Regions from separate parts of the Peribacillus sp. NPDC058002 genome, predicted to be linked through region 3. Evidence: a T-box and tRNA genes for the amino acid it is inferred to sense, from the RefSeq annotation. Region 3 holds a T-box; the other regions hold tRNA genes.
What was found. A T-box is a leader RNA that pairs with one kind of tRNA and senses whether it is charged. The one in region 3 lies ahead of argS (arginine--tRNA ligase), so its partner is inferred to be a tRNA-Arg.

Region 1 (10,402 bases), on a different contig from region 3:
TCACTTTATAAAGAGCACAATGATGCCTTATGTGAGCTAATGAATAAGTTTGGCTTGAAGGCCAAGACACTTGAACGCAAGAAAGGGTACATCATTTATTTGAAAGAAGCCGAAAAAATTGCCGAGTTTTTAAGCATAGTTGGCGCCCATTCAGCTTTATTAAGGTTCGAGGATGTACGGATTGTCCGTGATATGCGTAATTCAGTGAATCGGCTTGTGAATTGTGAAACAGCCAATTTGAACAAAACGATCGGGGCCTCATTGCGCCAGGTCGAAAATATCCATTATATCGAGGATACGGTAGGGCTAAGCATATTACCGGATAAGCTTCGGGAAATTGCGGAGCTTAGGGTAGCGTTTCAGGATATAACCTTAAAGGAACTTGGGGAAATGGTATCCGGGGGAACCATCAGTAAGTCCGGGATTAATCACCGATTACGAAAGATTGATGAAATAGCTGACAGACTCCGTGGGGGAGAGGCTATTGCTGCGAAAAAATAAAGCTAACAGGGGAGATCAAGATGGTGGAAAAACAAGTTGAGGTAAAATTGAAGACGGGTTTGCAAGCGCGGCCGGCGGCTCTTTTTGTACAAGAAGCTAACCGCTTTCATTCAGATGTTTTTCTTGAAAAAGAAGGAAAGAAAGTGAATGCAAAAAGTATAATGGGGTTAATGAGCCTTGCCATCAGTTCTGGCGTGTCCGTGAAGTTGATCGTCGAAGGACGCGATGAAAAAGAAGCGTTAGAGGCATTGGAAGAGTTCGTTCAGCAAGAGGGTTAAAAGAAAAGGATGCCTAAAAGTGCATCCTTTTCTTTTATCATGTAAAAAGGCTCCGGAAGTCGCTTGAGGCGATCTCCGGAGCCTTTTGTTGCATAATCATTTAGAGTCTTTTTTGTCATCAAGGATGCTGCGCGTGATGACTTTGTCAATCAAGCCATATTCAAGTGCTCTTTCGGAAGTCATGAAGTTATCACGCTCCGTATCTCTTTGAAGGACTTCAATAGGTTGACCAGTACGTTCTGCCAGGATTTGGTTCAGTTTATCTTTCAAGTGAAGGATACGGCGGGCCGCAATTTCAATTTCCGTAGCTTGACCTTGAGCTCCTCCAAGCGGTTGGTGAATCATGACTTCACTGTTTGGCAACGCATAACGTTTGCCTTTTTCGCCAGCAGCCAATAGGAAAGCGCCCATGGAAGCGGCCATACCGATGCATACTGTGGATACATTTGGTTTGATATATTGCATAGTATCGTAAATGGCCATACCGGAAGTGATGCTCCCGCCAGGGCTGTTGATGTATAGAGTGATATCTTTTTCAGGATTTTCTGCTTCTAAAAATAGTAATTGAGCAACAATAGAGTTGGAAACATTATCGTCAATTGCACTTCCTAGCATAATGATCCGGTCTTTTAATAAACGGGAGTAAATATCGTAGGCGCGCTCCCCACGACTTGTTTGTTCGATAACTGTAGGAATTAAATTCATGTTCATTTCCTCCTTCGATTAAGAGAATCATTTAAATTCTTTATGTATGTATGATACACTTTTTGGTCAATTTAGGTCAAACAAAACAAACCCTATAATGAATAATTTGTTCGACAATTTTCTGGCTAAGGCTCCTTCCCGATGGATTACTTTATCTATTATGCCGCACAGGGATGAATTTCCATATTACCCATAATACCCAAAAGCCGAAGTTTTAAACCTGATAACCCTTGCAAAGAAGGGGATTCTATCATATAATGAAGTCTGTTAAAAAAATATTTTCTATTACGCCCTCGTAGTGCAACGGATAGAACGCAAGCCTCCGAAGCTTGAAATGCAGGTTCGATTCCTGCCGAGGGCATTACCAATCTTCTGCTTAATAAAGTGGGGGATTTTTTATTGGGCATTTTTAAGTGTCCCCTAAGATTTTTGGCGAATTCACTCGTTTTCCGTAATATTCCATCGAATCCTGTAATGTCATTCCCGTCTTGAAAATATTCGCCCACACTATTGAAAAATGGTGATTTTTCAATAAAAGTAGTTGTTAAATTTGCATTTCTAACATATAGTATTTAAAACAAATAAACTATTCAGAAAAAAATCGTAAGCGTTTTCATGGGTTTTTGTGTAGAATTTTCTCCTGATAATGTAAAATGGAGTAGGGGAGGGATGAATCGATGAGTATGAATATGAAAGCAGGACTTTTTCAACAGCAAACATTAAAGATGGCAATGACCCAGGAGCTTATGCAAGCTATTACATTGCTGCAATACTCCTCGCAGGAGCTATCGGCTTTTTTAGAAAATAAAATGGTGGAGAATCCATTACTGTCAATAGATCAGCCAACAGCTTCTTTATTTCAGCCAACTTTTGACCGGAAAAAGGGTAAACGGACTCTTAAAAATACGTATGATGCCAATTATTGGATTGAACAGATCAGTGAAGATACTTTATCGCTTGAACAGCATATCATGTCCCAGGTGAATCACCAGCAGTTTTCAGGTGAGCAGCAGAAGGCAATGCTGCTATTAATTCATAACCTTGATGAAAACGGTTACTTAAGGACACAGCTGGATGATATATGCGTCCCAGGCATATCTCCGGCCGCTTTGGAAGAGAGTCTCTCGTTCTTACAGGAACTCGAGCCGCATGGCATTGGGGCGAGAAACCTTCAAGAATGCCTTTTGCTTCAGGTGAAAGCAGAAGGGGAGAACCTGCTGGCGGAATCGATCATAGAAAATCATTTCCTCGATTTTGCTGAAAAGCGCTGGAAAGACCTAAGTAAGAAAATCGGTGTTACAATGAAGGAGATTCAAGAAGTCTTTGATTATGTCCAGACGTTGAACCCGCGTCCGGCTTCACTCTTTTTTCAGGAAAAGCCTTCTTATATAGTGCCGGATGTTGTCGTGGAAGTTCGGGATGGCATGCTGCTTGTCGGGAATTATGATGGTAACACACCCAATCTTAATGTGGATAAAGGGTATTTAAACCGAATGAAGAGCCATAAGGATCAGGGAGTCCAACGGTTTATCCAGGATAAGTGGCAGGAATACCAATGGATCTCCAGAGGAATCCAACAAAGAAAGGAAACTATATTGAAGGTCATTCAGTGCATCGTCGAAAAACAGCCGGCGTGCTTTCATCATGGCCTGAACTATTTGAAGCCGATGACGATGAAAGAAATAGCTGACGAACTTGGTATACATGAGTCCACAGTAAGCCGGGCGGTTAAAGGGAAATACGTTCAGACACCATTTGGCACGATAGAGATGCGGATATTTTTCACCACTTCTTTACAATCAGTCGGCCTTGATGAGGATATGTCGGGCATGCAAGCAAAAAAGAGCCTGCAGGCAGCCATCAATGGGGAAAATAAACAAAAGCCGCTTTCGGATCAAGATCTGGCAGAACGGTTGAAAGAAGAGCATGGAATTATCCTGGCACGCCGAACCGTTGCCAAATACCGGGAACAATTAGGGATCCCTTCTTCATCTAAACGAAAAAGATATGATTGAAAAGGATGAGTGGTTTGGAATCAAATGCGTTTGTCTTATATAGTAGGGATAAATGCCCGTTATGTGATAAAGCCAAGCAGGTACTTAATGAAGTGAAGGCGGAGTCGGGCATAGGCTATAAGGAAATAGATATCCATACCGATGATGATTTGCTAGAGAAATTCGGGCTGATGATTCCTGTCGTAAAATGGAAAGATGATATCGTTCAATTTGGAAATGTTGATAAATCAGCTCTAAATAGGCTTTGGGAAAAATAATTTTTCAAATCATTTGAAGAAACATTCCGTTCCTGCTAGAATAAAATATGTAGCAGGAATATTTTTTTGTTTTAAGTGGGACAAAAAATGACTACGCGGGACAATAAGTGTCCAACTTAACTTTTTAGGAGTTTTAAATATGCGTACATTACTCGAGGTACAAAGAAAATTATTACCAGATTTCCTTCTGGTTATGCAAAAAAGATATGATATCCTGCGTTATATCAAAATGATGCAGCCGGTTGGAAGGCGCAGTCTGTCCGTGAGCCTTAATTTGACAGAACGGACGCTTAGAGGCGAGGTTGATTTTCTGAAAAGTCAGAACCTAGTTAACATATTCAGCTCTGGCATGACGCTGACTGATGAAGGGATTGAAATCCTGGATAAGTTAGAAGGAATAATGCGTGAAGTAATGGGTATAGACATAATGGAACGGCAATTGCAGGATTTGTTACAAGTGGATGAGGTCATTATCGTCTCAGGAAATTGTGATGAGACCCCATGGGTGAAAAAAGAATTGGGTAAAGCTTGTGCAAACCGTATGAAACGGGAATGGAACTCAAAGAATATCATTGCGGTCACTGGCGGATCGACAATGGCCGAAGTGGCCAATTCGTTGTCGCCTGATGATGCGTCGAAGAAATTGATATTTGTCCCTGCCCGCGGGGGAATCGGTGAAGCAGTGCAGAATCAGGCCAATACGATTGTCGAAAAAATGGCACAGAAGGCACAGGCTTCATACAGAGTGTTATATGTACCCGATCAATTAAGCGGTGAGGTTTATGCTTCGTTTCAGAAGGAACCTGCAATTAAAGAAGTGATTTCGCAAATTAAATCTGCCGATATGATCATTCATGGAATCGGTGATGCCATGGCGATGGCAGAGAGAAGAAATTCTTCGCCAGAAATGTTAAAGAAGCTGTTAGATGGAAATGCTGTAGGAGAGGCATTCGGTTATTACTACGATGAAAACGGCAAAGTTGTTCATAAAGTTTTGACAGTCGGCATTCAGTTAGATGATCTTAGCCCTGAAAAGCGAGTGATAACTGTGGCAGGTGGTAAAACTAAAGCAAAGGCTATCCGCTCCTACATGAAAGGCGCACCTTCATCAACCGTTTTGATCACGGATGAAGCGGCGGCACAAGAGTTAATTCAGGGGAATTACACCCCTTAATATATTTGCGAACTTAAAAGGAGGAATTTTTCATGGCAGTAAAAGTTGGTATTAATGGTTTTGGACGTATTGGACGTAATGTATTTCGTGCAGCATTGAGTAATCCTGGGGTAGAAATTGTTGCTATTAACGACTTAACGGATGCTAATATGTTAGCGCACCTTCTTCAATACGATACAATTCATGGATCTCTTAATGAAAAAGTAACAGTTGATGGGGATTACCTTGTGGTTGATGGTCACAAAGTAAAAGTATTGGCTGAACGTGATCCTGCACAATTAGCATGGGGTGAACTAGGAGTAGAAGTAGTTGTAGAATCTACGGGACGTTTCACAAAACGGGCAGATGCAGCTAAGCATTTAGAAGCGGGCGCGAAAAAAGTAATCATCTCTGCTCCTGCATCTGATGAAGATATCACGATTGTCATGGGTGTAAATGAAGACAAATATGATGCAGCAAACCACCATGTAATCTCTAATGCTTCTTGTACAACGAACTGCTTGGCTCCATTTGCTAAAGTGCTTCATGAACAATTCGGAATCAAACGCGGTATGATGACTACAGTTCACTCATATACAAATGATCAGCAAATCCTTGATTTGCCTCATAAAGATTACCGCCGTGCACGTGCAGCTGCCGAGAATATCATTCCTACAACAACTGGGGCAGCAAAAGCTGTTGCACTTGTCCTTCCTGAACTTAAAGGGAAGTTGAATGGTATGGCAATGCGCGTACCTACTCCAAACGTGTCTGTTGTCGACCTTGTTGCAGAGCTTGAAAAAGACACAACAGTTGAAGAAGTTAATGCAGCATTCAAAAAGGCTTCTGAAGGCGAATTAAAAGGAATCCTTGAGTACAGCGAACTTCCGCTAGTATCAACTGACTATAACGGTAACCCATCATCATCTACAATTGATGCCCTTTCCACAATGGTAATGGAAGGAAACATGGTTAAAGTATTATCTTGGTATGATAATGAAACAGGATATTCTAGCCGTGTTGTTGATTTGATCGACTATTTGGCTAAAAAAGGATTGTAATTAGAATAATAAAAAAACCTCACCAAGGTGAGGTTTTTTTTATCACACCTCTAAAAAAACTTGGCAGAAGATGATATTATTAGTAAGTCATTAATCAGTCAAGCGTTTACATTTCTTGTTTTTGGATAATTTCCTGGAAACCGACTATAATGAAAAAGAGAAAAGGGGAGTTGGGAAATTTACCCTCTCCCTTTTTGACTAAAAGAATCAAAAATATGATAACAATATCTAAGGAGGTTCTTGGATTATGAATAAAAAGTCGATTAAAGATATTGAATTAAAGGGGAAACGCGTCTTTTGCCGTGTTGATTTCAATGTGCCGATGCAGGACGGGGAGATTTCGGACGATACTAGAATCAAAGCAGCACTGCCGACGATTTCCTATCTGACGGAACAGGGGGCTAAAGTCATCCTAGCCAGCCATCTTGGCCGTCCTAAAGGACAAGTCGTTGAAGAATTGCGTCTGGCACCTGTTGCAAAAAGACTAAGCGAACTTAGTGGCAAAGACGTGCAAAAGGCAGAAGAAGCATATGGAGAGAACGTGCAATCAATCATCGCTAACATGCAAAATGGCGAGATCCTGTTGTTGGAAAACGTTCGTTTCTATCCAGGAGAAGAGAAGAACGATCAAGAATTGGCGAAGTCATTTGCTGCACTGGCTGATGTTTATGTTAACGATGCATTCGGAGCTGCGCATCGTGCACATGCTTCAACTGAAGGGATAGCGCACCATCTTCCAGCTGTTGCCGGATTGCTGATGGAAAAAGAGCTTTCTGTACTAGGAAAAGCCCTATCGAACCCGGAACGTCCTTTTACAGCTATAATTGGCGGAGCAAAAGTAAAGGATAAGATAGGCGTTATCGAAAACCTTTTGGAAAAAGTCGATCACTTGATCATTGGTGGTGGTCTGGGTTATACATTCATTAAAGCGCAAGGCCATGAAATTGGTAATTCTTTATTGGAAGAAGACAAAATAGAATTGGCCAAATCTTTCATCGAAAGTGCAAAAGAAAAAGGCGTAAAACTTCACTTGCCTATCGATGCAGTCGTAACGGCTGAATTTTCACCTGATGCAGAGGCAGAGAATGTCGATATCGATGCTATTCCAAATGATAAAATGGCTCTTGATATCGGTCCAAAAACAAGTGATTTATTTGCGGATGTGATCAAAAGTTCTAAGCTTGTCATTTGGAATGGACCAATGGGTGTATTCGAGTTCGATAAATTTGCGAATGGAACGAGAACGGTTGCTGAAGCATTGGCGGAAGCGAAAGATACGTACAGCATTGTAGGCGGAGGGGATTCAGCCGCAGCTGCAGAAAAGTTTGGCTTGGCAGAAAAGATGTCCCATATTTCAACTGGCGGCGGTGCATCTCTTGAGTTCATGGAAGGCAAAGAGTTGCCTGGCGTTGTGGCCTTGAACGATAAATAAGATCAATCCGTTACATATTTCAACTTTAGAAGGGATGAGGAACCAAATGCGTAAACCGATTATTGCAGGAAACTGGAAAATGAATAAAACACTATCTGAAGCGACTGCCTTTTTAGAAGAAGTGAGCAATTTGATTCCGAAGCAAGATGTAATCGATACGGTTGTATGTGCTCCAGCTTTATTTTTGGATCAGCTGGTTCAAGCAGCAAAAGGAACCGATGTGAAAATTGGGGCGCAGAACATGCACTTTGAAGAAAGCGGTGCTTTCACAGGAGAAATCAGCCCAATCGCATTGGCTGATCTTGGTGTATCCTACGTCATACTTGGTCATTCCGAGCGCCGGGAAATGTTCAACGAAACGGATGAAGCCGTTAATAAAAAAGCTCATGCCGCTTTTGCCCACAAGTTGACACCGATCGTATGCTGCGGTGAAACACTTGAGCAAAGGGAAGCTGGCGAAACGAATGATTTCGTAGGCAGCCAGATTGAAAAAGGCTTGGCAGGATTATCCGACGATCAATTGAAACAAGCTGTTATTGCTTATGAGCCGATTTGGGCGATTGGAACAGGAAAATCGTCATCTGCTCAAGATGCAAATGAAGTTTGTGCACATATCCGTTCAGTTGTTGCCGACAAATTTTCAAATGAAGCAGCTGCAGCCATCCGCATTCAGTACGGTGGGAGTGTAAAACCTGAGAATATTAAAGAGTACATGGCACAACCTGATATAGACGGTGCATTGGTTGGCGGTGCAAGTTTGAAATCCGATTCATTTTTACAATTGCTGGAGGCTGGTCACTATGAGTAAGTCGCCTGTGGCACTTATTATCTTAGACGGTTTTGGCTGCCGTAACGAAGAAAAGGGAAATGCTGTTTATCATGCGAAAAAACCGAACTTTGACCGTTATTGGGAACAGTATCCGCATTCCCATTTAACGGCAAGCGGGGAAGCGGTCGGCTTGCCTGCCGGTCAAATGGGGAACTCGGAAGTGGGGCATTTGAATATCGGGGCAGGACGGATCGTTTATCAAAGTCTGACCCGTGTGAATCTGGCTATCCGTGAAGGCGAGTTTGCACAAAATCCAACTTTGGTCGATGCCATGAGCCATACTAAGGAAAAAGGCACGGACCTTCATCTTTTCGGTCTTCTTTCAGATGGCGGCGTGCACAGTCATATTGATCATATGTATGCCCTCCTGAAATTGGCCGCAAAAGAAGGAGTTAAAAATGTATATGTACATGCATTTTTAGATGGCCGTGATGTGGGACCGAAAACGGCGCAGGGTTATATTAAGGAAGCGGAAGCGAAAATGAAGGAAATCGGTGTTGGTCAGTTTGCGACCATATCCGGAAGATATTATTCGATGGACCGTGATAAGCGCTGGGAACGTGTGGAAAAATCCTACCGTTCGATGGTGTATGGTGATGGCCCTGCTTACTCTTCTGCGATGGAATGTGTCGAGGATTCCTACGAACACGGCATTTTTGACGAGTTCGTGATACCTTCGGTCATAACGGCGGAAGACGGTAAACCGGTGGCAACGATTAAAAATGATGATGCCGTAATCTTTTATAACTTCCGTCCAGATCGGGCGATTCAGATTTCCAATACGTTCACGAATGAGGATTTTCGCTCATTTGACCGCGGTCCTGGACATCCGAAGCATCTCCATTTTGTCTGTTTGACACATTTTTCAGAAACAGTTGACGGATATGTTGCATTTAATCCGACAAATCTTGATAATACATTAGGGGAAGTACTTTCCCAAAACCAGCTTACCCAGCTTCGTATCGCTGAAACTGAAAAATATCCGCATGTGACGTTTTTCATGAGCGGCGGACGTGAAGAGAAGTTTCCTGGTGAAGAGAGGATTTTAATTAATTCTCCGAAAGTCGCTACATATGATTTAAAACCGGAAATGAGTGCTTATGAAGTGACGGATGCATTGGTGGAACAGATTGAGGCTGACCGTTTTGATGCCATTCTCTTGAATTTTGCCAACCCGGACATGGTTGGTCATTCAGGGATGCTTGAGCCTACCATTAAAGCGATTGAAACAGTGGATGAATGTCTAGGCAGGATTGTCGATTTAATCGTCTCAAAAGGCGGTACAGCAATCATTACAGCTGACCATGGGAACGCTGATGAAGTCGTAACGCTTGAAGGCGACCCCATGACAGCCCATACTACGAATCCCGTGCCTGTCATTATCACAAAAAATCAGGTAACATTAAGAACAGGTGGTATCTTAGGCGATTTAGCTCCAACGATGCTTGATTTGCTTGGAGTCGAAAAACCTGTTGAAATGACAGGGAAATCCCTATTATCTAAATAAAATTGTGAATAGGAAAAGGAGAGATTTATAATGCCGTACATTGAACATGTATATGCACGCGAAGTGCTAGATTCCCGTGGTAATCCAACAATAGAAGTAGAAATCCAAACAGAGTCCGGATACTTCGGACGTGCGATCGTACCATCAGGTGCTTCAACAGGGGAACATGAAGCGGTTGAGCTTCGTGACGGAGATAAATCTCGTTACCTGGGTAAAGGGGTACAAAAAGCAGTCGATAATGTAAATGATATCATTGCTGAAGCTGTCATCGGTTTGGATGTAACGAACCAAGCAGGCCTTGACCTTACTATGATTGAATTGGATGGCACTGAAAACAAAGGAAACCTGGGAGCTAATGCAATCCTTGGCGTGTCAATGGCTGCTGCCCATGCCGCTGCGGAATTTTCAGGTTTACCATTGTACCGTTACCTTGGTGGGTTCAATGCGAAACAACTTCCAACTCCAATGATGAACATCATTAACGGAGGATCACATGCCGATAACAATGTAGACTTCCAGGAATTCATGATCCTTCCTGTAGGCGCTCCTAGCTTCAAAGAAGCAGTTCGTATGGGTGCTGAAGTATTCCATGCGTTGAAATCTGTCCTTTCTGCCAAAGGCTTGAATACGGCAGTCGGCGATGAGGGCGGCTTTGCGCCAAACC
Region 2 (10,402 bases), on a different contig from region 3:
AAGACCCTAAAGAACTTGATATCAAACTTGGCGGAATCATTGAAATTTACGAGAAATTCATGGGTGAAGATCCTCGTAAAGTTCCAATGAAAATTTTCCCTGCCGTTCACTATTCTATGGGCGGACTTTGGGTGGATTATGACCAAATGACTAACATCAAAGGTTTATTCGCTGCAGGTGAGTGTGATTACTCACAACATGGCGGTAACCGTCTTGGTGCGAACTCACTTCTTTCTGCAATCTACGGTGGTTCAGTCGCTGGACCGAATGCCGTTAAATATATTGAAGGCCTTGATAAAACTTCAGAATCCATTCCTTCTTCATTGTATGAAGGGTACGAAAAACAAGAACAGGAGAAATGGAATGAAGTCATGTCTCTTGATGGTAATGAAAACGCGTATATTCTACACAAAGAACTTGGTGAGTGGATGACACAGCATGTTACTGTAGTTCGTTACAATGACAAGCTGAAAGAAACGGATAACAAGATTCTTGAGCTGATGGAACGTTACAAGAAAATTAACATCAACGACACGGCAAAATGGAGCAACCAAGGAGCTGCCTTCACTAGACAGCTTCAAAACATGATGCAATTAGCTCGTGTAATCACAATTGGTGCTTTAAACCGTGACGAAAGCCGCGGAGCTCATTACAAACCTGATTTCCCAGAACGTAATGATTATAAATTCATGAAAACTACAATGGCGACATTCAAAGGCTTAAATCAAGCACCTGAATTCCATTACGAAGATATTGATGTATCACTTATCGCACCGCGTAAACGTGACTACACAACGAAACACTAAAGAGGGGGAGCAAAAAAATGGTTGAAACTAAATCTGAGACTAAAACAGTCCGTTTTATAATCACTCGTCAAGATACACCGGATTCAGCTCCTTATGATGAGGAATTCGAATTAGCGTACCGCCCGAATATGAACGTAATTTCCGCTCTAATGGAAATTCGTCGTAATCCAGTAACTGTACAAGGCAAGCACACTACAGCAATCGCATGGGACATGAACTGTCTTGAAGAGGTATGTGGTGCTTGTTCAATGGTTATCAATGGTAAACCAAGACAATCATGTACAGCTCTTATCGATCAATTGGAGCAGCCAGTTCGTCTAGCTCCAATGCGTACATTCCCTGTTGTTCGTGACCTGCAAGTCGATCGCAGCCGTATGTTCGACTCATTGAAAAAGGTAAAAGCATGGATTCCTATCGATGGAACTTACAATCTTGGACCAGGACCTCGTATGCCAGAAAAGAAACGCCAATGGGCTTACGAATTATCTAAATGTATGACTTGCGGTGTTTGTTTGGAAGCTTGTCCGAACGTAAACAGCAATTCAGACTTCATTGGGCCACAACCATTATCCCAAGTTCGTTTATTCAATGCACATCCAACAGGTGCAATGAACAAAGCTGAACGTTTAAATACGATCATGGGTGATGGAGGGCTTGCAAACTGCGGTAACTCGCAAAACTGTGTGCAGTCTTGTCCGAAAGGCATTCCATTGACGACTTCAATTGCCGCGTTGAACCGTGATACTACGATCCAACAATTCCGTAACTTCTTCGGCAGTGATGAAGTTTAATAAGTAACATGAAAGAACCTGTATCTTATGATATGGGTTCTTTTTTTATTGTTTTACGCACGTTGACTTGGTTGGGAATCGATTGCAAAATATAAACGATCGATAACTGGAATTAAAGTGTAATTGCGGCCCAAGCCAACGGTGAAGGATTTGATTAATGAAGTGAGCTTGATAAAATTAACCTGCTTCAATAGAAAATCCTTTTCATTATCGTTGTTTTCTTATAAAATGAGTGAATAGTCATTCAATTCAGAAAGGGTGTGCACAAGTTGGGCAGAATATCATATATCGATAATATAACGGAGTGGATCAATGATTTTTCTTTTAAACATGAGATTAAGGTCCGCTTTTCGGAAACTGATATGTTTGGGCACTTGAATAACACGATTCCTTTTACTTATTTTGAGGAAGCTCGGATTGAGTATTTCAACAGTATGGGGTTCATGAAGGATTGGGCCTCGGCTGAATGCGGTGAGATGCCGGTTGTTGCAAATTTACAGTGTGATTACCTGAAGCAGGTGTTTTTCAATGATCAGTTGACAATCCATGTGAAAGCTGACCATATCGGAAATTCTTCAGTGGACTTACATTATATGGGGGCCAAACAAGATGGCTCAATTTGTTTAACGGGCAGGGGGACGATTGTGCAAGTCTCAAAGGACACCGGAAAGCCCGTACCTTGGACGGAAGAGATGAAACGATCGATGTGGCATACAGAGCTGAACAATCCTAAAAATATTTCCATTTAGACAAGTAAAAGAGTCACTCCATTGCCCCAGCCGACATACTATATCTTGACTAAATAGACACCCACTCCGGGTTTTATGCTGGTGAAGGCAAGGAGGGTAACATTACTTGAAGGAGAACGAATTCACTCATAAGCCACTACTCACCAAAAGAGAAAAAGAAGTATTTGAGTTACTAGTACAAGACAAAACAACAAAAGAAATCGCAGGTGAATTGTTTATTAGCGAAAAAACAGTTCGAAACCATATTTCGAATGCGATGCAGAAGCTTGGAGTTAAAGGACGTTCGCAGGCAGTCATAGAACTCCTTCGTATGGGAGAACTTAAGCTTTAATGTGTTAACTCTTAATACGTAAGCCTTAAAAATAATTTCTCTCCCGTTTATTGGCAGCATATAAGGAAGGGCAAAGCAACCTGGTTGTTTTGACTTCTTTGGATGCTGCTTATTTTTATGTATGGGGTTTCATAATGCTTCCAGGCAATCAATCTTGAAAATCATTTCACTTTCATCCAAAATGGTAGTATGATAAGTTTCATGAAGTGGGGAGCTGTGTATATGGATGAAGAGAAGCAGGCGGCATATGTAGCCGATATCGAGAGGGAATTGCGCTATGTATCGACGTGGCTTAAACAAAGGGGAAGAGAAATTCTCCATGATTATAAAATTACCATTCCTCAATTCGTGGCTTTGCAATGGCTTTTTGAATCAGGCGATATGACGATTGGCGAATTGTCCACGAAGATGTTTCTCGCCTTCAGCACAACGACGGATCTGATTGACCGCATGGAGAAACATCAGCTTGTTCAGCGTGTCAGGGATGAAAAGGACCGGCGTGTGGTTCGAATTCACCTTCTTGAAGAAGGTGAACGGATTATCGAAGAAGTAATTAATAAACGGCAGCAGTACTTGAGTGGCGTGTTAGTCAATTTTAACGAATCTGACATCAGGTCCCTCAAAGGGATTCTAGCAAAACTACATCTAGAAATGAAAGAAAAATGAGGCGAGTTTTTTGAAACAACCGATAGGCATCATTGATTCAGGGGTAGGCGGCTTGACAGTAGCTAAAGAAGTCATGCGTCAGCTTCCAAATGAAAATATAATTTACTTAGGTGATACAGCAAGATGCCCTTATGGGCCGAGGACTAAAAAAGATGTCCAGACCTTCACATGGCAGATGACGAGGTTCTTGATGAAGAAGGATATAAAAATGCTGATCATCGCTTGCAATACGGCGACTGCAGCTGTATTGGACGAGATCAGGGCAATACTTCCGATTCCTGTGTTGGGTGTCATTCATCCAGGGGCAAGGGCGGCATTGAAAGTTTCTGAGTCCTTGAATATTGGCGTAATTGGTACGGAAGGCACGGTAAAAAGCAAAGCTTATGACGACGCGCTTGCTTCCATCAATTTCGATGTGAAAGTAGATAGTTTAGCATGCCCGAAATTTGTCCCGATCGTGGAAAGCGGGGAGTTTCAAGGGGGTATCGTCAATAGGGTCGTGGCACAAACCTTGAACCCGTTAAAGAAAACGAAGATAGACACATTGATCCTTGGCTGTACCCATTATCCACTGCTGGGGCCTGTAATCTCTTCCTATATGGGGGACGAAGTGCAAGTCATTTCCTCTGGTGAAGAGACGGCCCGTGAGGCAAGTGTCATTTTGGATTACTATAAATTAATCAATAAAAGCAAGCTCCGTCCAGTTCATCGCTTTTACACGACTGGTTCAAGAGATATGTTTGGTTCCATCGCGTCGAGCTGGCTCGGTATTCATGTCAATGACATCGAAACAATTAAAATTGATCACTTATAAGACTTCCATTTGGAAGTCTTTTTTTTCGGAAGGGGCAAAAATATATTGTTATGTAAATAGCTGCAAGCCAGGATGGATATATCGCTAGAGAAGATGAAGCCTAGATGGGCTTTAATTTAAGGGATAAAAAGGGAAAGGGGATTCGGGTGTTCCAATCAGGATTTCCTGAAATCCCAATGAAGCTGACAAAAATGCAGCAGTACGGGCAAGTTGCCCAGCTCCATTTCAGAGAGAAAAATAATTGGTCTATTTTCCCCCAGGGCTCGTATAAATAGGAGTACAAACTGTCCTAGGAGTGATTTTATGTCCAATAAATCAAAAGTAACAATGGTTGTGACCATTCTGGCATCTTCTTTTTGGCTCTCGGGCTGCGGATTATTTGGCGGTGAAGAGAAAAAGGAAATTGATCCACCAAAGGATGTTACATTAGTCGAGGATGAATCTTCATTGAAAGAAAAAGAAACGAATGGTGAGGAAAAGCCAGCGGCTGATGGAGAAGAAGGCGCTGTTGAATCGAAAACGGTGAAGACGGAGTTATATTTAATTGATAAAAGCGGGTATGTGGTTCCACAGACATTGGAACTTCCTAAATCGGAGGCTGTAGCTAAACAGGCCCTTGATTACCTTGTCAGTAACGGGCCAGTCACGGATAAACTTCCAAATGGGTTCAGGGCCGTCATTCCTGCCGATACCCAAATAAGCGTGAACATTAAAGACGGAGTGGCTGTGGCGGACTTTTCGCCGGAGTTCAAAAACTATCAGAAAGAGGATGAACTTAAAATCCTTCAAGCCATTACATGGACCCTGACACAATTCGACTCGGTCGATAAAATCCAAATGAGAATCAATGGGGAAGATATTTCCGAAATGCCGGTCAATGGCACACCGATAGATGAAAATATCTCAAGGTCGTCAGGAATCAATATCGATACGAGTGACGTAGTCGACATTTCCAATACAAAAGCACTGACCGTTTATTATGTAGGCGGTGACGAGGAGTACACTTATTATGTTCCGGTGACGCGCAGGATCAGTGAAACGGTGTCTGATAATGTAACAGCCGTCATTAAGGAATTAACGAAGAGTCCTTCGGGTTCCAGCCTGCAAACAGGGTTCATGAGTGATGTAGCTTTACTTGACGAGCCTAAAGTGGCAGAAGGTAAGGTCAGCCTCAACTTTAATGAAAATATCCTTGGAAGCTTTAAAGAGAAAAAGGTATCACAAGAAGTCCTTGATGCCTTGGTTCTTTCTTTAACGGAACAGAAAGGAATTGAAAGCGTTGAAGTACAAGTGCAGGGCAGCGCTGATGTTCTTAATGAAGAAGGAAAGAAATTATCCGAACCGGTGGTACGTCCAGAGAAAGTCAACACTGGCAGTTTTTAAAGAACGGAATAATATTAGAAATAGCGCAATGAGGCAGCCTGAAGCTGTCTCTTATTTTTTTGCCTCCAGAATTGAATTACCACCCTTTTAGAGCCCCTGTCGTATAAAACTTAATTATTGCTTTAGATGAGAACTAATACCCCTGTCAGGCAATTTCCCGTATCGTGAGAAAGTTTTTACATAAATAAATTTTTAAAAGGGGAAATTACTTTTAATAATGCGATAAATGGGGGGATATTCTGGATCTAAAGGTAATTCAGGCTGTACACATGTATGTTTTAATCATTATGAATACAGGATTCACGGTACATGTACTGCTCCTTCCCAATATCTTGACCGCATCTCAACGCGATGCTTGGCATAATGAGTGTTGTTCCCTGTATCGTTTGGACCCTATTTATTTTTTATATTTATAAAAAACTAGATAAAGAAGATATAAACGCTTTTCTAAAAAATGGTCTACACCTTTAAGTGTTAAAAAATCATGGACCCCACTGCAAAAATCATCGTGTTGGAACAGGAAAAGAAACCTTTATATGATTTAGAAGTTAGAGCAGTATAGATAACAATGATATGGAAAAAATCGAAAAAAGGTAGAAATAAAAGTTAAGGAAGATATTTTGAAGACATTGGAGACAGGGGGGAATCAATACAGACCTTTTTAACATCAGTGAAAAGGCATACAGATACCATGTGAATAAGTGGGATAATAAAATTATTAATTCCTTTGATAAGACTTCAATAAATAACATAAAAGTTAATATCCATAATAGTGAAAATTACAAACGTTAGATTACAAGTTTCGGCTTATTGCAGATGAGGGAGTTGTGTTAGACTTAAGTTATCTGGATGATGCAGCGGCCTTTTTTATCGTGAAAGGGAGCGCTGAATTCTTCCGTTTGGCACTGGAGAAGAAGTGGCTTTTACATATAACGAGTTACAGCGGATTCTTTCTTAGCCGCCAAAAGCTTCATGCCGATAAAATAAAAAAGGGTGAAATGAAAAATGAAGACAGTAATCATTGCAACGAAAAATAAAGGGAAAGCCAATGAGTTCGAAAGCTTATTCTCTGCAAAAGGATATGAAGTCAAAACACTTCTCGATGTACCGGGTGCTCCGGATGTTGAGGAAACTGGCACGACTTTTGAAGAAAACGCGATCCTGAAGGCAGAGGCCATTGCCCATCAGCTGGGCCACTTTGTCATTGCTGATGACTCCGGATTGATTGTAGATGCATTGGAGGGCCGTCCTGGCGTATATTCTGCGCGCTATGCTGGAGAGTCCAAGAGTGATGTAGCAAACACGGAAAAAGTCCTCCGGGAGCTGAAAGGCGTACCAAAAGAGGATAGAACGGCGAGATTTTATTGCGCATTGGCACTTGCGTCACCCAACCAGGAAACGATTACGGTATCAGGAACGATGGAAGGCTTGATTACAGAACATCCTTCTGGAACAAATGGATTCGGTTATGATCCAATCTTTTTTGTTGAGGAACAGGGCAAAACAAACGCCGAATTGACAAAAGGGGAAAAAAACAAAATCAGCCACCGTGCCAACGCATTGAGGGCTCTAGATGAAAAACTTGATCTATTTCTAAAAAGGGAAGAAGGAATATGACGATGAAAGTGCTAATAATGAGTGACAGTCATGGCTTAACTCATGAAATCAGCATGATTGCCGACCGTCATAAACAAGAGGTTGCTGCCATGATCCATTGCGGTGATTCAGAGTTGGATAGAAATGACCCTCACATGTCGGAATTCTTAGCCGTTCGTGGGAATTGTGACTATGATTCAACATATCCGAATGATATTGTGGAGAGTATCGCAGGCAAACGTTTCTTCCTTACGCATGGACACCTCTATAATATAAAAATGACCTTGATGAACCTTTCATATAAAAGTGAAGAGACAGGGGCGGATATTATTTGCTTTGGCCATTCCCATGCTGCAGGCTCAGAATTGATTGACGGCAAGCTCTTCATCAACCCGGGAAGCATTAGGCAGCCGCGAGGACGAAAAGAGAAAACCTATGCCATTTTGGATATCGGAAATGACCAACTTGAAATCATCTTTTATGACCTTGAAGGAAAAATCGTTGAGGGACTAAGAAATGCTTATCAAATGGAATGACTTCATGTATAATGAACAGGAAGCGTTTTTCCCCGCTTCCTGGTTCATAAAAAAAGAAAAAACTTTTTTTGAAAAACCGTTGACTTTCTTTTGATATCCTAATATAATAAGAAGTGTCCTAAGGGAACAGTTAAGGTATTACATAAGTTTTACCGCAACTCATATCATAAACGTCTCAGTAGCTCAGCTGGATAGAGCAACGCCCTTCTAAGGCGTCGGTCGGGAGTTCGAATCTCTCCTGGGACACTAACTAAAAAAGCCAAAACCTTCCAAGGTTTTGGCTTTTTTTACTTTTTTGGCTGTATAAAATAACGAGGGTAATTTCGATTCGCATCCTTTTATAATGTTCGTATAACGATAAGAAGTTTTTTATTTCATATTTATCGCAGGTGGATGATCCTTTTATGTCGAATTTGTTATAAATAAGGAGATGTTTAAATGAATAAAGATAGATTATTCAAGTTCATTCAAACTTCCACTCGGGGCAATTTTTTCTCAGTCGAAATAACCGAAGATGGAACTGAAGTGGTCCAATTAGCCAAGGAGTTAGAAAAAGAAGGAAGAATCAAGTTGAGGGAATGCACACGTAAAGAACAAGGTGTTTATCTGGAAGGAATACTTAAGTTTGTGCCTAGCTAATACTTAATGAGCTCTGACGAAGGACAAATACTATGCTCCATAGAAAAAGGCATCCATGATCGGGTGCCTTTTTTCTATTTCCAATCAATGTATTTTTTTATGATTTCACGGTTGCTGGAATTATAAAAAAATCAGGAAAAACATTGACAAAAAGCAAACAAATTAATATTATGTTTATTATATTATAAACTTTATAGGGAAGTGTTTGTTTTATGAAGGACGCTGAAATATTTTGGAGCGCGACTCAGGATGAGCTTAAACAAGGGTATATAGAAGGTGAGAATAAATATATTTGTTTGCTGTGCGGAAATGCAATTGAAAAGGGGATCGTATACCCGGAAGATGGAGTTCTTTATGAAGCGAAGAGGTATATGGGAATTCATATTGAACATGCACACCGCTCCGTTTTCGATTACTTGATTGATCTCGATAAAAAACTTACAGGTCTCACGGACCATCAAAATCGCCTTCTTCGCCTTTTTTACCAAGGGAAGAATGATGCTGAGGTTCAGGAGGAAATGGGGATTGGGAGTCCTTCCACCATTCGGAACCATCGCTTTGTGTTGAAGGAGAAAGAGCGTCAGGCTAAGTTGTTTTTAGCCCTGATGGAACTTTTGAAAGATAAAGATGAACATGCGCCGGCATTTATCCCGCTTCATCAAAAAGCAAGGATGGTCGATGATCGTTATAACGTTACCGAGGATGAAAAGGTGACTGTACTGAAAAAATACTTCCCTAAAGGCAGTCAGGATGCATTAAAGTCTTTCCCGCCAAAGGAAAAACAAAGGCTGATCATTCTCCAAGAAATTATTATGAACCGTTTTGAAAAAGAGCGGAAATACGAAGAAAAAGAAATCAATCAAATATTGGGTGCCGTTTATCCTGATCATGTTCTATTGAGAAGATATTTAATAGAATATGGATTCTTGGATAGAAAGCCTGATGGAAGCCAATATTGGCTGAAGAAATGATGACTGGAGGCATGAAATATGGATCGTAAAAAAGAATTGAAGCAATTATATAAAGAAACGAAAGTAGAAGCAGGTGTATACCAAATAAGAAATAAGGTAAATAATAAAGTCTTTATCGGAAGCACCAGGAATTTAAAGACGTTGAAGGGGAAACAATTTGAATTGGAAGTCGGAACAAACACGAATAAAGTGCTGCAAGGTGAGTGGAACGAATATGGGAAAGAGGCTTTTTCTTTTGAGGTACTGCAGGTAATGAAACCGAAAGAAACAGGTTTTTTTGATGCTAAACGGGAATTGAAAAAACTTGAAGAAGAGTGGCTTGAAAAAATACAGCCATACGAAGAACGGGGATACAATAGAATGAAATCCAACTGACTTGTATGCAGCCTTTAGAGATTCTGAATGATTCCCGGCTCCTGTGATTGTTGTCCTTTTACACGAATTACTAAACTTGCACAAAGGAACTTCGGGTCTGGGTGGGAAGAAAAAAATAAAAGAATACATGGATAAGGATAATAAAAACGGCTGAATTTGGGCGTGTTCAAACAGGGAGTCATTTATGGCTCCTTTTTTGCGTGAAGATATTAAGGGATCTCACTTGTTGTTAGTTTTTAAATGGTTTAAGCTAGTAATGAGGGAACTTTTTAAAATAAGGGGAAACCCGTGGGGGACCTTCACTAAATAATTAATTTTAGGAGTTGCGAATGAAAAAAATAGGATGGACGATAACGGGGATAGGGACAATCGTTGCGCTGGGGGCCTTTCTTTATCCTTTGAATGTTATTGATAAAACACTATGTATATATTTATTACTTGGCGGTGCAGGGCTAATGTTTGTCGGGTCTATGATCAGGGCTTTTCGGCTGCTGAAAAGGTGATTGATTTTTAAGGTTGAATAAAATTGTGCGATTAAGGTGATGACATGGAGAAAGACCAATTGAAATATGCGCAGCAGCATCTGGCTAATGAGCGCACCTTCTTAGCGTGGATAAGAACGGTGATTGCGATAGTGGGGGTTGGTTTTCTTGCGACAAGCCTGCATTTTACGATCGGTGTGCATCGGGATGCCCGGATTGATCTGATCAGTATCGTGCTGGGGATGTTTGCATGTGCATTGGGC
Region 3 (10,402 bases):
ATGGAGGGATCATGGAGCACACATATGTCCCTATCGGAGGAAAAAAGACAAACCACCTTATTCATCTGCTCTTGCAGGTTCCGGAATACAGTAAGTTCTACAAAGACCTCTTGGTTGAAACATTAGAAACCACATTTACTGTGAAGTATATAGAAAATAAAGTATTACCACTGCACCAGGGCATACGCCCCCACATCCTTCATGATCCATATAAAAAGAATAAGATTGATCTATTCGACAAGGAACCGGAATTCACCTTCGAATTCATTCGCAAACGCAGTGCTTACTTAAATAAACACCTTGGTAGCCTAGATGAAAAAAATGCCACGACACAACTGATAGCCAAACAAGACCAAAAAAGGGGAGTTGCTTCCATGTCACCAATCTGCATTAAAAATACGGGGAAGTATGGCAGGGGAGTATATGCTACAAGGGATATTAAAAAAGATGAACTCATTGAGGTATCACCTATCATCATTTCACCCAAACATGAATGGAAATATCTAAAGAAAACCGCACTCTTTCATCACTGTTTCTATTGGGGAGATGATGATGAAACTGCCATTGCCTTAGGAAATGGTTCACTATTCAATCATTCATACACTCCAAATGCGACATTCGATAATAATTTTGAAGATTTAACGATAGACTTTTATGCACATAAAGATATAAAGGCTGGTGAGGAAATCACGATCAATTACAATGGTGAACCTGATGATAAATCCCCGCTATGGTTCGATGTCATCGAGTAGGCGTTTTTTGCTTCCATTTTATTTTGAAAGAATCCATTTCGAAAGGTCGAAATGGATTCTTTTTTGCAGGGATATTTGAACTTACATTTTATTCGGCGCTGAAATTCCCAATAAACTTAGCGCATCCTTTAATACAACCGCCACGGAAAAAGCGAATGAGAGCTTCATTTGTTTGCATTCATCTTCAACTAAGATTTTGGTATGTGCATAATACTTATTGAATGCACGCGATAAATGCAAGCTGAATTTCGCGATTTGTGATGGGTCGGTTTGTTCAAATGATTTTTGGACAATGATCGGGTATTGCTCCAACAGCTGGATGACCGGCCACGCATATTCTCCTAAAGCTTCAAAAGTGAGGGACTGCTCTTTAAATTCACCTTTTTCAAGCAATGAGGAAATTCGCGCATATGTGTACTGTACATATGGACCCGTCTCTCCCTCAAAATTCATCATTTGCTCTAATGAAAAATCAATATCATTCATGCGGTTATTTTTTAGATCATTAAAGATGACCGCTCCGACACCAACCTGTCTTGCAACCAGTTCCTTCTGTTCAAGCGCTTGATTTTTTTCTTCAATATTGCGCTTCGCAGTTTCGATTGCCTCTGCCAATACATCCGCAAGCAGCACGACTTTCCCTTTACGTGTCGACATTTTCTTGCCGTCTTTCAGCATCATGCCAAATGCTACGTGCTGCAAATCTTTTGACCATCCATACCCCATTTTTTCAATGACATTAAAAAGTTGCTTAAAGTGCAGGGATTGTTCGTTTCCGACAACATAAAATGTTTTCTTCGCCCCGTACTGTTTTTTACGATACATGGCTGCAGCCAAATCACGCGTCGCATAAAGTGTCGCCCCATCGGTTTTTGTAATCAAACAAGGCGGCATATCTTCCAATTGCACGACATAGGCACCTTCGGATAGGGTAAGCAAGCCCTTTTCTTTTAGCTCCCCGACAACAGCATCCATTTTGTCATTGTAAAACGCTTCGCCGGCATAGGAATCAAAACAGATGCCCAATAAATCATAAATCGTCTCGAATTCTTTTAAAGACGCATCCCTGAACCATTTCCACAGAGCCAGTGCTTCCTCGTCCCCATCTTCAAGCGACTTGAAGCTTGCGCGCGCTTGTTCATTCAACGATTCGTCCGTTTCAGCTCTTTCATGGAACTTCACATAGATTTTCAATAATTCCTGAATCGGCGAAGCCTCGATTGCCTCTTTGTCGCCCCACAGCTTATACGCGACGATCAACTTGCCGAATTGCGTGCCCCAATCTCCTAAATGATTGATTCGGACGGCATCGTAGCCATTTTTTTCGGCAATGTTAGCCAGTGCATTCCCTATGACCGTTGAGCGTAAGTGCCCCATGGAAAAAGGCTTGGCGATATTCGGGGATGAGTAATCAATCACGACATTTTCCTGTACAGGCTGCACCGAACCATACTGATCCTTTTCCCTTAATATCGTTTGCAGCACGTTTTCCGTCACCAGCTGCTGATTGACGAAGATATTCAGATAACCACCCACAACGTTCACTTCTTGGAGCAACTCACTGTTTAATTGTTGGGCTATTTCAGACGCAATCACTTGAGGTGATTTTTTGAATTTTTTTGCAAGAGTAAAGCACGGAAAGGCGACATCACCTAACTCCATCAATTTAGGCTTTTCCATTAATTTCTCTATTTCACTTGCTTGCATTTCATTGTTCAAAGCAGTTGAAATCAATTCTGCAATTGGCTTATTCATCGACATTTTCCCTCCTAAACAAAAAAGCCCCCGCCTCTAAATAAGAGACGAGAGCATGAATTCCCGTGGTACCACTCTAGTTGCCACAATTGTGACCACTTTCCATTGTTAACGAGGTGACTCCCCGATGTTCCCTACTAAACGTTTCAAGAAATTTCTCCAAAGTGCGCTTCATTCATCCGTCCTGCATTAGGCTCCCACCATCCCTAACTCGCTTTCCATTTCGTCATGAACTACTCTCTTCATCACAGAATTTTCAATATTATAATTTAATCTATCGTACACAATTAAAAAAAACGTGTCAACAGGATTTAAGAAACAAATCCTAACCAGCCGGTAACTTCATTTTATCCTTGATGGTCGAAAAACATTTCCTTACTGTCCCTATTGTGCCGCTTTGCTTATTAGTCGCTTCCATCTGGGATTGACCATCGGCTAACAGCCCTAACACTCCCATTTCCCGGTCATTATTGCTGGGGGACCCGTCTATAAGTTCTGTGGAGTATATTCGCTTGCCGTCCATTATGCCGCGAATCGAGCAGGCTAACTCTTCACCGGGGCTATCCTTCAATAAATAACCACTTACATTAGCTTTCAATGCGAGTTGAAAATAACCAGTCCTTCGAAATGTCGTTAAAATGACGACTTTGCATTCAAATGACTTTAATGCTTCTGCTGCCTCAAGTCCGCTCATTACAGGCATCTCCATATCCATGATACACACATCAGGCTGTAATTGGTGTACAAGGGCCATCGCTTCTTCTCCATTACTGGCTTGCCCGACAATTTCTATATCTTCTTCAAGATTGAGTAGAGAACTTATTGCCTCTAACAGCATTTGCTGATTCTCTGCAATGACAATTCGAATCATTTTAAGTTCTCTCCTTTATCGAGTTCCTTATATGCAGCAAAGACTCCCCCAAATCCAAGGATTATTAAGGGAGTCTGGAATGATACATGAACGTTACAGTTCAGATTTCACTTGAACGGGAACACTTTTTTTCGTTAAATATTTAATGTCCTTGAAGCTAACAAAATTCTTGGATTCCTCATCCCATAAACGGAAACGGAGTGAGCGCAAGCTTGTCGCAAGAGTAATCGTTGGAACGTTCTCTAAAGGCTCTGTATTATTGTGCGCCATTTCCAATTTATAGTTAGGTACCCTTGGACTTAAATGGTGAACATGATGGTAACCGATATTACCTGTAAGGAACTGCATCAGTTTTGGAAGCTTATAGAAAGAACTTCCTTCCACTGCCGCCAATACATATTCCCACTCCTCATTCTCTTCGAAGTAAGAGTCCTCGAATGTATGCTGGACGTAAAACAGCCAAATGCCCACTGAACCAGAAATCATGAAGATGGAACCTTGTACCAGAAGGAACGACTGCCAACCTACTGCCAGGCAAAGCAATGCCACTAAAGCGACGATTATTACATTCGTCAAATACGTATTCATCTTTTCCTTCTTTCTAGCACCTTTACGGTTAAATCTGTTTTTAAGAAGGAAAACATAAATGGGCCCCAAACCAAACATAACCAATGGATTGCGATAAAAACGATACGCAAAACGAAGTTTAAGCGGTGCAGCCAAATACTCATCCACCGTAAGGGTCCAAATATCCCCCGTCCCTCGCTTATCCAAATTGCCGCTTGTTGCGTGATGCACAGAATGCTCATGTCCCCATTGATCAAACGGGAATAAAGTCAAAACACCCATGATCGTACCGACTGTTCTATTCGCACGGCGGTTTTTGAAAAATGAATGATGCGTGCAATCATGAAAAATGATGAATATCCTTGTCAAGAAACCAGCAGCAAACACAGCTGGAATTAAAGCTAACCAATAAGAAACGGAAAGGCTTATATATGCTAGGTACCATAAAATAATGAATGGCCCCAAGGTATTGACGATCTGCCATATACTTTGCTTTGTCGTTGATTGTTCAAAAGGAGCAATTTGTTTTCTCAAGTTTTTCGTATTTTGCAAGGTCATTATTCAATTGCACTTCCTTTTATTTGTCGTTATTTCATATTATAAAGAAAGCAGCATGAATTTATTAGTACCAGGTGTCATGACTAGAAGATGACAAATGTCATGTACAAGTCATTTTCAGCTGCAAGCGTAAAAAAAGGCCAACCAGTAAAAACTGATTAACCTGTTCATATGTATAGGATTTCGTTATCATGAAAAACGGGACTATCAATATCAGGCCACCAGTCCAGCAGTAAGCAAAATAATTCGTCCTACCATAGAGTGGAACAACAATACAGAATCGGAATTAGATTCCCTATTTTCTCCTATATAAGGCCTTTCCACAATGTACCTCTATTTTAAAGCGATTCTCCATAGTAAACTAGTAAAGTTAAATTTTACAAAGGGGAATAAAATCATTGTGAAAAAATTCTTTGGATGTTTTATTATATTAAGCCTTCTTTGTATATGTCTCTATCCACCCAGTGGTCATTCATCAAGCAAAACCCTTTACATAGGTTCTGTTAAAGTGGACAATACAAAAGTTTTTAGTTCTCCTAAGTTAGGTTCCACTCAATTAAAGCCCTTAAAAAAGGGCGAGGTGTTTCCCGTCATTTCCACTTCCGTCGGAGATTCCGCGGGGCCTATTATCCATAAAGTAAAGGCTGGAAACACATTATGGAAAGTAGCAAATCAATATGGTGTTTCACTAAGTGAGCTACAAAAAGAAAATAAATTAACTTCACCCGAAATAAATATTGGCCAAAACCTGAAGATCCCCCAGAAATATAAGATCCATAAGGTTGTATCAGGAGATACATTGTGGAAGATTTCCACTAAATATAAGGTAACCACAAGTGATTTGACAAAATTAAACAAATTACATACGGTTACCCTTAAAGTTGGCCAAAAATTGAAGATTCCTGATTATTACTACCAGGTTCAATTGCTTGATGGTAAAAAGGGATGGGTAAAGACATCCCAGCTTCAAAAAAAGGCGCAAAAACCTATCGTCATGGGCTGGACGCATAATGGATCGAAAGAAAACTACACCCAACAAATGAAACAACCTAATTTAAATGTAGTATCTCCCCGTTCCTATACGCTGAAGGATTCCGGTAATTTCGTTTCCGTTTCTGCGGATGCAAAATTCGTCCAAAACGCCCATAAACAAGGAAAACAAGTTTGGCAGCTTATCGGTAATCAATTTGACCCTGTTTTAACTGATTCTGTACTAGGCAATACAAAAAATCGCCAGAAATTAGTTTCAGCTTTACGTGATTCACTTGTTAAAACTAAAAGTGATGGAATAAATGTAGATTTTGAAAACATCGATCCAAAAAGCAAGAAGGACTTTGTACTTTTCATAGGCGAACTAAAAAAAGCCTTAAAACCGCATGGAATTAAAGTGTCCGTGGATGTCACCCGAGAAAATGAAGACCCTTTTTGGTCAAAAAGTCTGGATAGGAAAGCACTTGGCAAAATAGCGGACTACATCATCATAATGGGTTATGACGAGCATTGGGGAGGGAGCCCGGTAGCCGGGTCCGTTTCCTCGTTACCTTGGATCAAAGAAGGAACGAAGCTTTTAATGAAAGAAGTACCTGCCCATAAGATCATATTGGCTGTACCATTTTATACGAGGGAATGGGTAACCGATTTATCGACCAAAAAAGTGAAAAGTCATGACCGTACCATGACTGAAGTCAACAAAATCATTTCATCTCACAAACTTAAAAAGGTATGGGATAAAAAGGCGCAGCAAAATTACGTGGAGTATACTTCCAAAGGGGAAAAGCATCAAATATGGATAGAAGATAAAAAATCGGTGAAGCTCCGTATTGACCTGGTCAAACAAAATCATCTAGGCGGTGTATCTGCTTGGTACCTTGGCTCAGAAACCACTGACATTTGGGATGTCTATCATTTTAATCAATAGATTGATAGAAAAACCATAAAGAAAAAAGGCCTCACATTGTGTGCGGCCTTTTTTGCATGACATCCTTTTCATTCGGTCTTGTCGTCTTAAGTGAATAGAGCACACCAATAAATATCAATGTAATGCCCAAGATTTGAATCCTGTCCGGTTGAAATCCTGAAAGAAGAATATCCAAAAGGATGGCTACTGCCGGATCGACAAAAATCATGAAAGATACTACATTTGTAGGCAAATGGCGGATACTATTAAAAAACAGCAGATACACGACGCCTGTATGGATGATGCCGGTAAGTACCGTATAAAACCATTCGGAAGATTTTAGCGTTGTGTAGACTGAAAAATCGACAAAAGGAATCAGTAATAGAAATCCAATGAACATTTGCAGAAAGGTGGTCGCGTATACACTGGTCTTTGAAATGCTCTTTCCTAAAAGCATGGTTGCCGCATAGAAAAATGCAGCAATGATCCCATAAATGATCCCTTCCCATTCAGGGGTCGATGATCGAAATCCATCTGTTCCCATAATGAATAATGTGCCAATGAAGCAAAGTGAAATGGCCAGGATGGAAAATAAACTCATTTTCTCCCTAAAGATGAAGCTCCCGAAAATGAGTACAATGATCGGCGCTAAATGATAAAGCGAAATGGCAATTGTCACCGATATCAGTTCGAAAGATTTAAAGAGGAATATCCAGTTCAACAAGTTGGCCACCGCGCAGAAAATGATGAGCATTACCTCTCTGGAATTCCATATTTCGTTCTTGAAATGTCCTGTCATCATCCAAGCTGCACATAAGAAAATGGCAGCACAAATGCAGCGAACAAAAACCAATTCCAATGCAGGAAGTCCTGATAGTCCTGAAAAGAAACCGACAGAACCAAAGATCGTCATGGCTAGAGACAGTTGAAGAAGTGCTATTTTATTCATATGATTTCCCCTCAAGAATTTCCCATTTTTTACATTCATACTAACATTTCTCGGGCATGCCGTCACGTGTGATGATATTCGCCCACATGTGATCTGGAATCATTAATGTACACCTGCTATCGCGCGGCAAGGTCGTCATGATCTCGTCTTCCCTTCCTTCTTTTATTTTGGCGACCCAGTCCGGTTCCATCAGTAATTCTCTTCCTAATGCGAAAAGCGGTATATTTTTCTCAAGCACAGCATTTGCTTCCTCTGGAGTATGAATCGACCCAAGTGATATGAAACTGGTCCTGCCAGCGATGACATCGCGGAGAATTTCGGTCCTTGTCAATCCTCTGTTCAATCCGCTTCTAGGCATGGACCAGACATTTTTAACAGAAAGATGTAAATAGGAAAGCCCCTGAGTTGCCAATTTATCTACCAGTGCAGCTGTATCATCCATTTTCAATCCGTCCTCTTCCGGTTCTTCGGGGGAGAAGCGATACCCAATAACGAATTCCTTGTCTGCGTATTGATCACGGATCCGCTTCACTTCCGAGATGACGGCAAGTGGAAAATGCATTCTATTTTCCAAGCTGCCTCCCCAATGATCTCTCCGCCTGTTAGAGTGGGGTGAGAAAAACTGCTGAAGGAGATATCCATTCGCTCCATGGATTTCCACGCCGTCGAATCCTGAACGAATGGCATGGAGGGTGGCTCTTCCAAAGTCTTGAAGAGCGGATAGAATCTCAGTGTGGCTCATTGACCTTGGAATATACTCCCCGCCCATTTCTTTATAAACGCTCGCAATGATTCCGCTCGGACTAACCATTTTTTCTCCGCCTGTACAGCTTGGCAGGCTCTCGCTTCCGCCATGATGAAGCTGGAGAATGGCTTTTGCACCTTTTGATTTGATTGTTTTTGAAAGCTGTGTGAGTCCAGCGATACTTTGTTCATCATACACTTTCATTTGCCTGGGAAAGCTTGTCGCAACTGGGGAAATGGCGGCAGCGGCAGTAATGAACATCGCAGGCCCATCTGCCCTTCTTTTATAGTAAGCCAATTCCTGGTCAGAAACCAAGCCATCCTCTTGACCAGAATAAGTGGTCATCGGCGCAACTACAATCCTGTTTTTAAGAACCGTTCCATTAGAAAGCATGTACGGTGAAAAAATTTGCACGTATTTCCGTTTCATCATTTTTCATCACCCATTCGTATTTTATATTTGTGATTTTATTGTATTCTCGGCCACATCATAAGTAAAATGAATGTTTTTCATTACTTGGATTATAGATTCTCATGTATAATTTATTACAAGAAAGGTGTGGGGCATATGAATTTTTTTCAGCTGGAAGTGTTTTTACATGTTGTTGAACACGGAAGTTTTACGAAAGCGGGAGACCGGATCGGACTGACTCAATCAGGAGTAAGCCATAACATTACAGCGCTTGAAGCGGAGCTTGGTGTGACTTTATTAAAGCGTGACCGAAAAGGTGTAACTCTCACGACTGCGGGAGAGCAGGTAATTCCACATATGCGGGCAATCGCTGCCAACCTTGCACATATCGAACAAAAAATTGCAGCTGTGAATGGAATGGATATCGGGAAAATAACTATTGGCAGTTTTCCAAGCTTCACTGCCAGATTCATACCGCAGCTATTCTCTGCCTTTAAAGAAAAATACCCTAATATCGAATTGCTGATCCATGAAGGTGGATATGAGGAAATCTTAAAATGGATCGAAGAAGGAGCAGTGGACATTGGCTTTGCAGCAAAACCGGTGAAGAACGCGGAATTCATCCATCTGCTAACAGATCCTTTATCAGCTGTCGTATACGAAGGCCATCCACTTTCAGGGAAAACCGTAATTAACCTTGAGAACTTCGTTGATGAACCATTCATCATGCTGCGTTCTGGCTGTGAAACACTCATAGAAGATAGATTCCTGGAAGCCAAGATAAAACCAAACATTTCATACGACATTAAAGACAATCAAACCGTGCTCTCAATGGTAGCAGGAAAATTAGGCATCACGATTATGCCCGACCTGGCTTTACCGGAAAAACCCGAACGCATCAAAAGACTGCCCTTGAATCCGGAACTTTCCCGGGAGATAGGCTTGGTCATGAAATCATCTAAACACCTTTCACCCGTCGCAAAGGAATTTACAAAAGTCGTTCAAGACCATTTCATCGAGTAATGAGCTGACATGATGAAGAAAAAACAAGAACCCCCTTTTCATTAAAAAGGGGGTTCTTCATGCCAGTGATCATCCAAAGAATAGATCTAGCAGATTACTGCCTGCAGATGATTGCCTATTATAAAACTCCGAATATCCGCACTGCTTGCAATACACAACCGTAAATTGATTATTCTGGACATCGAACATTTTTGACAAGCCTGTTCCTGTCATGGCTACATCCTTCTTGGCAGCATCATTGCTTCCGCATTTCATACAACCCTTTTCGCTCATGATTCTTCATCTCCCAATTTATTAAAATGATGAATGCCGCTAAATACCGGAGCTTCCCAGCACCGTTCATAATTAAATATACGGATAAAATGGAAAAAAGTTTCAGCCAACAACGGAAAATAAATCCAAGACTGTTGATATTATCCCCTTAAGGTAGGCACCATTATCAGGAGGCGAATTTATTTTGGCTAAAAATGAATTCGATAAACTGGCGAAGGGAATGACGCTAAACACATGAATCTCCGAGAATGATATAGTAAAATTAAGGCAAGAATAAAAAAAAAGGCAAGGTGCTCTAACACCCTGCCCAAAACATCATAGAATTCCCTTCAAGGGGGAAAGCTTACTCAGGTGTTACAAGAGAAAAATAACCACCCACTAGCTTGCTGCATGGGGTGGTTATTTTTTGTTTATGCACAAAGATAAAGCTTCATATACGCTCATGTAATCCCCCCTTTCTGTAAGGGGCAATACAAGAAGCTTCCACCCATGAAGCAGACTATTACATTTATACTATTATCATAGGGAAGATTCCTAAAGGAATCCACATTGATATTTTATAACCCCTGACATTAACTACTAATCCCTCTTAATTGATTGA

Region 1: it has a tRNA-Arg gene. The T-box ahead of argS (arginine--tRNA ligase) is inferred to sense a tRNA for this amino acid. The anticodon was not compared.
Region 2: it has a tRNA-Arg gene. The T-box ahead of argS (arginine--tRNA ligase) is inferred to sense a tRNA for this amino acid. The anticodon was not compared.

The regions. Positions count from the first base shown of each region.
Region 1 is NZ_JBHVQU010000001.1:55,662-66,063, reverse strand. It holds gene whiA (DNA-binding protein WhiA) at 1-501, shown strand, start outside; gene ACFVSH_RS00305 (HPr family phosphocarrier protein) at 522-779, shown strand; gene clpP (ATP-dependent Clp endopeptidase proteolytic subunit ClpP) at 876-1,484, opposite strand; tRNA gene ACFVSH_RS00295 (tRNA-Arg) at 1,774-1,845, shown strand; gene rpoN (RNA polymerase factor sigma-54) at 2,162-3,499, shown strand; gene ACFVSH_RS00285 (glutaredoxin family protein) at 3,505-3,756, shown strand; gene ACFVSH_RS00280 (sugar-binding transcriptional regulator) at 3,896-4,930, shown strand; gene gap (type I glyceraldehyde-3-phosphate dehydrogenase) at 4,963-5,970, shown strand; gene ACFVSH_RS00270 (phosphoglycerate kinase) at 6,218-7,402, shown strand; gene tpiA (triose-phosphate isomerase) at 7,449-8,210, shown strand; gene gpmI (2,3-bisphosphoglycerate-independent phosphoglycerate mutase) at 8,203-9,738, shown strand; gene eno (phosphopyruvate hydratase) at 9,769-10,402, shown strand, end outside.
Region 2 is NZ_JBHVQU010000013.1:36,398-46,799, reverse strand. It holds gene sdhA (succinate dehydrogenase flavoprotein subunit) at 1-806, shown strand, start outside; gene sdhB (succinate dehydrogenase iron-sulfur subunit) at 824-1,597, shown strand; gene ACFVSH_RS04870 (acyl-CoA thioesterase) at 1,867-2,346, shown strand; gene ACFVSH_RS04865 (helix-turn-helix domain-containing protein) at 2,453-2,677, shown strand; gene ACFVSH_RS04860 (MarR family winged helix-turn-helix transcriptional regulator) at 2,900-3,343, shown strand; gene racE (glutamate racemase) at 3,354-4,157, shown strand; gene ACFVSH_RS04850 (GerMN domain-containing protein) at 4,461-5,540, shown strand; gene ACFVSH_RS04845 (hypothetical protein) at 6,368-6,577, shown strand; gene ACFVSH_RS04840 (XTP/dITP diphosphatase) at 6,546-7,157, shown strand; gene ACFVSH_RS04835 (metallophosphoesterase) at 7,160-7,672, shown strand; tRNA gene ACFVSH_RS04830 (tRNA-Arg) at 7,845-7,918, shown strand; gene ACFVSH_RS04825 (hypothetical protein) at 8,111-8,311, shown strand; gene ACFVSH_RS04820 (DUF2087 domain-containing protein) at 8,524-9,282, shown strand; gene ACFVSH_RS04815 (GIY-YIG nuclease family protein) at 9,301-9,657, shown strand; gene ACFVSH_RS04810 (hypothetical protein) at 9,987-10,160, shown strand; gene ACFVSH_RS04805 (YidH family protein) at 10,205-10,402, shown strand, end outside.
Region 3 is NZ_JBHVQU010000071.1:9,558-19,959, reverse strand. It holds partial or broken gene ACFVSH_RS14020 (CotH kinase family protein) at 1-311, shown strand, start outside; gene ACFVSH_RS14015 (SET domain-containing protein) at 375-752, shown strand; gene argS (arginine--tRNA ligase) at 834-2,513, opposite strand; T-box leader at 2,548-2,765, opposite strand; gene ACFVSH_RS14005 (response regulator) at 2,833-3,378, opposite strand; gene desA (Delta(5) desaturase DesA) at 3,472-4,503, opposite strand; gene ACFVSH_RS13995 (LysM peptidoglycan-binding domain-containing protein) at 5,012-6,421, shown strand; gene ACFVSH_RS13990 (DMT family transporter) at 6,453-7,349, opposite strand; gene ACFVSH_RS13985 (NADH-dependent flavin oxidoreductase) at 7,390-8,526, opposite strand; gene ACFVSH_RS13980 (LysR family transcriptional regulator) at 8,662-9,528, shown strand; gene ACFVSH_RS13975 (zinc ribbon domain-containing protein) at 9,598-9,801, opposite strand.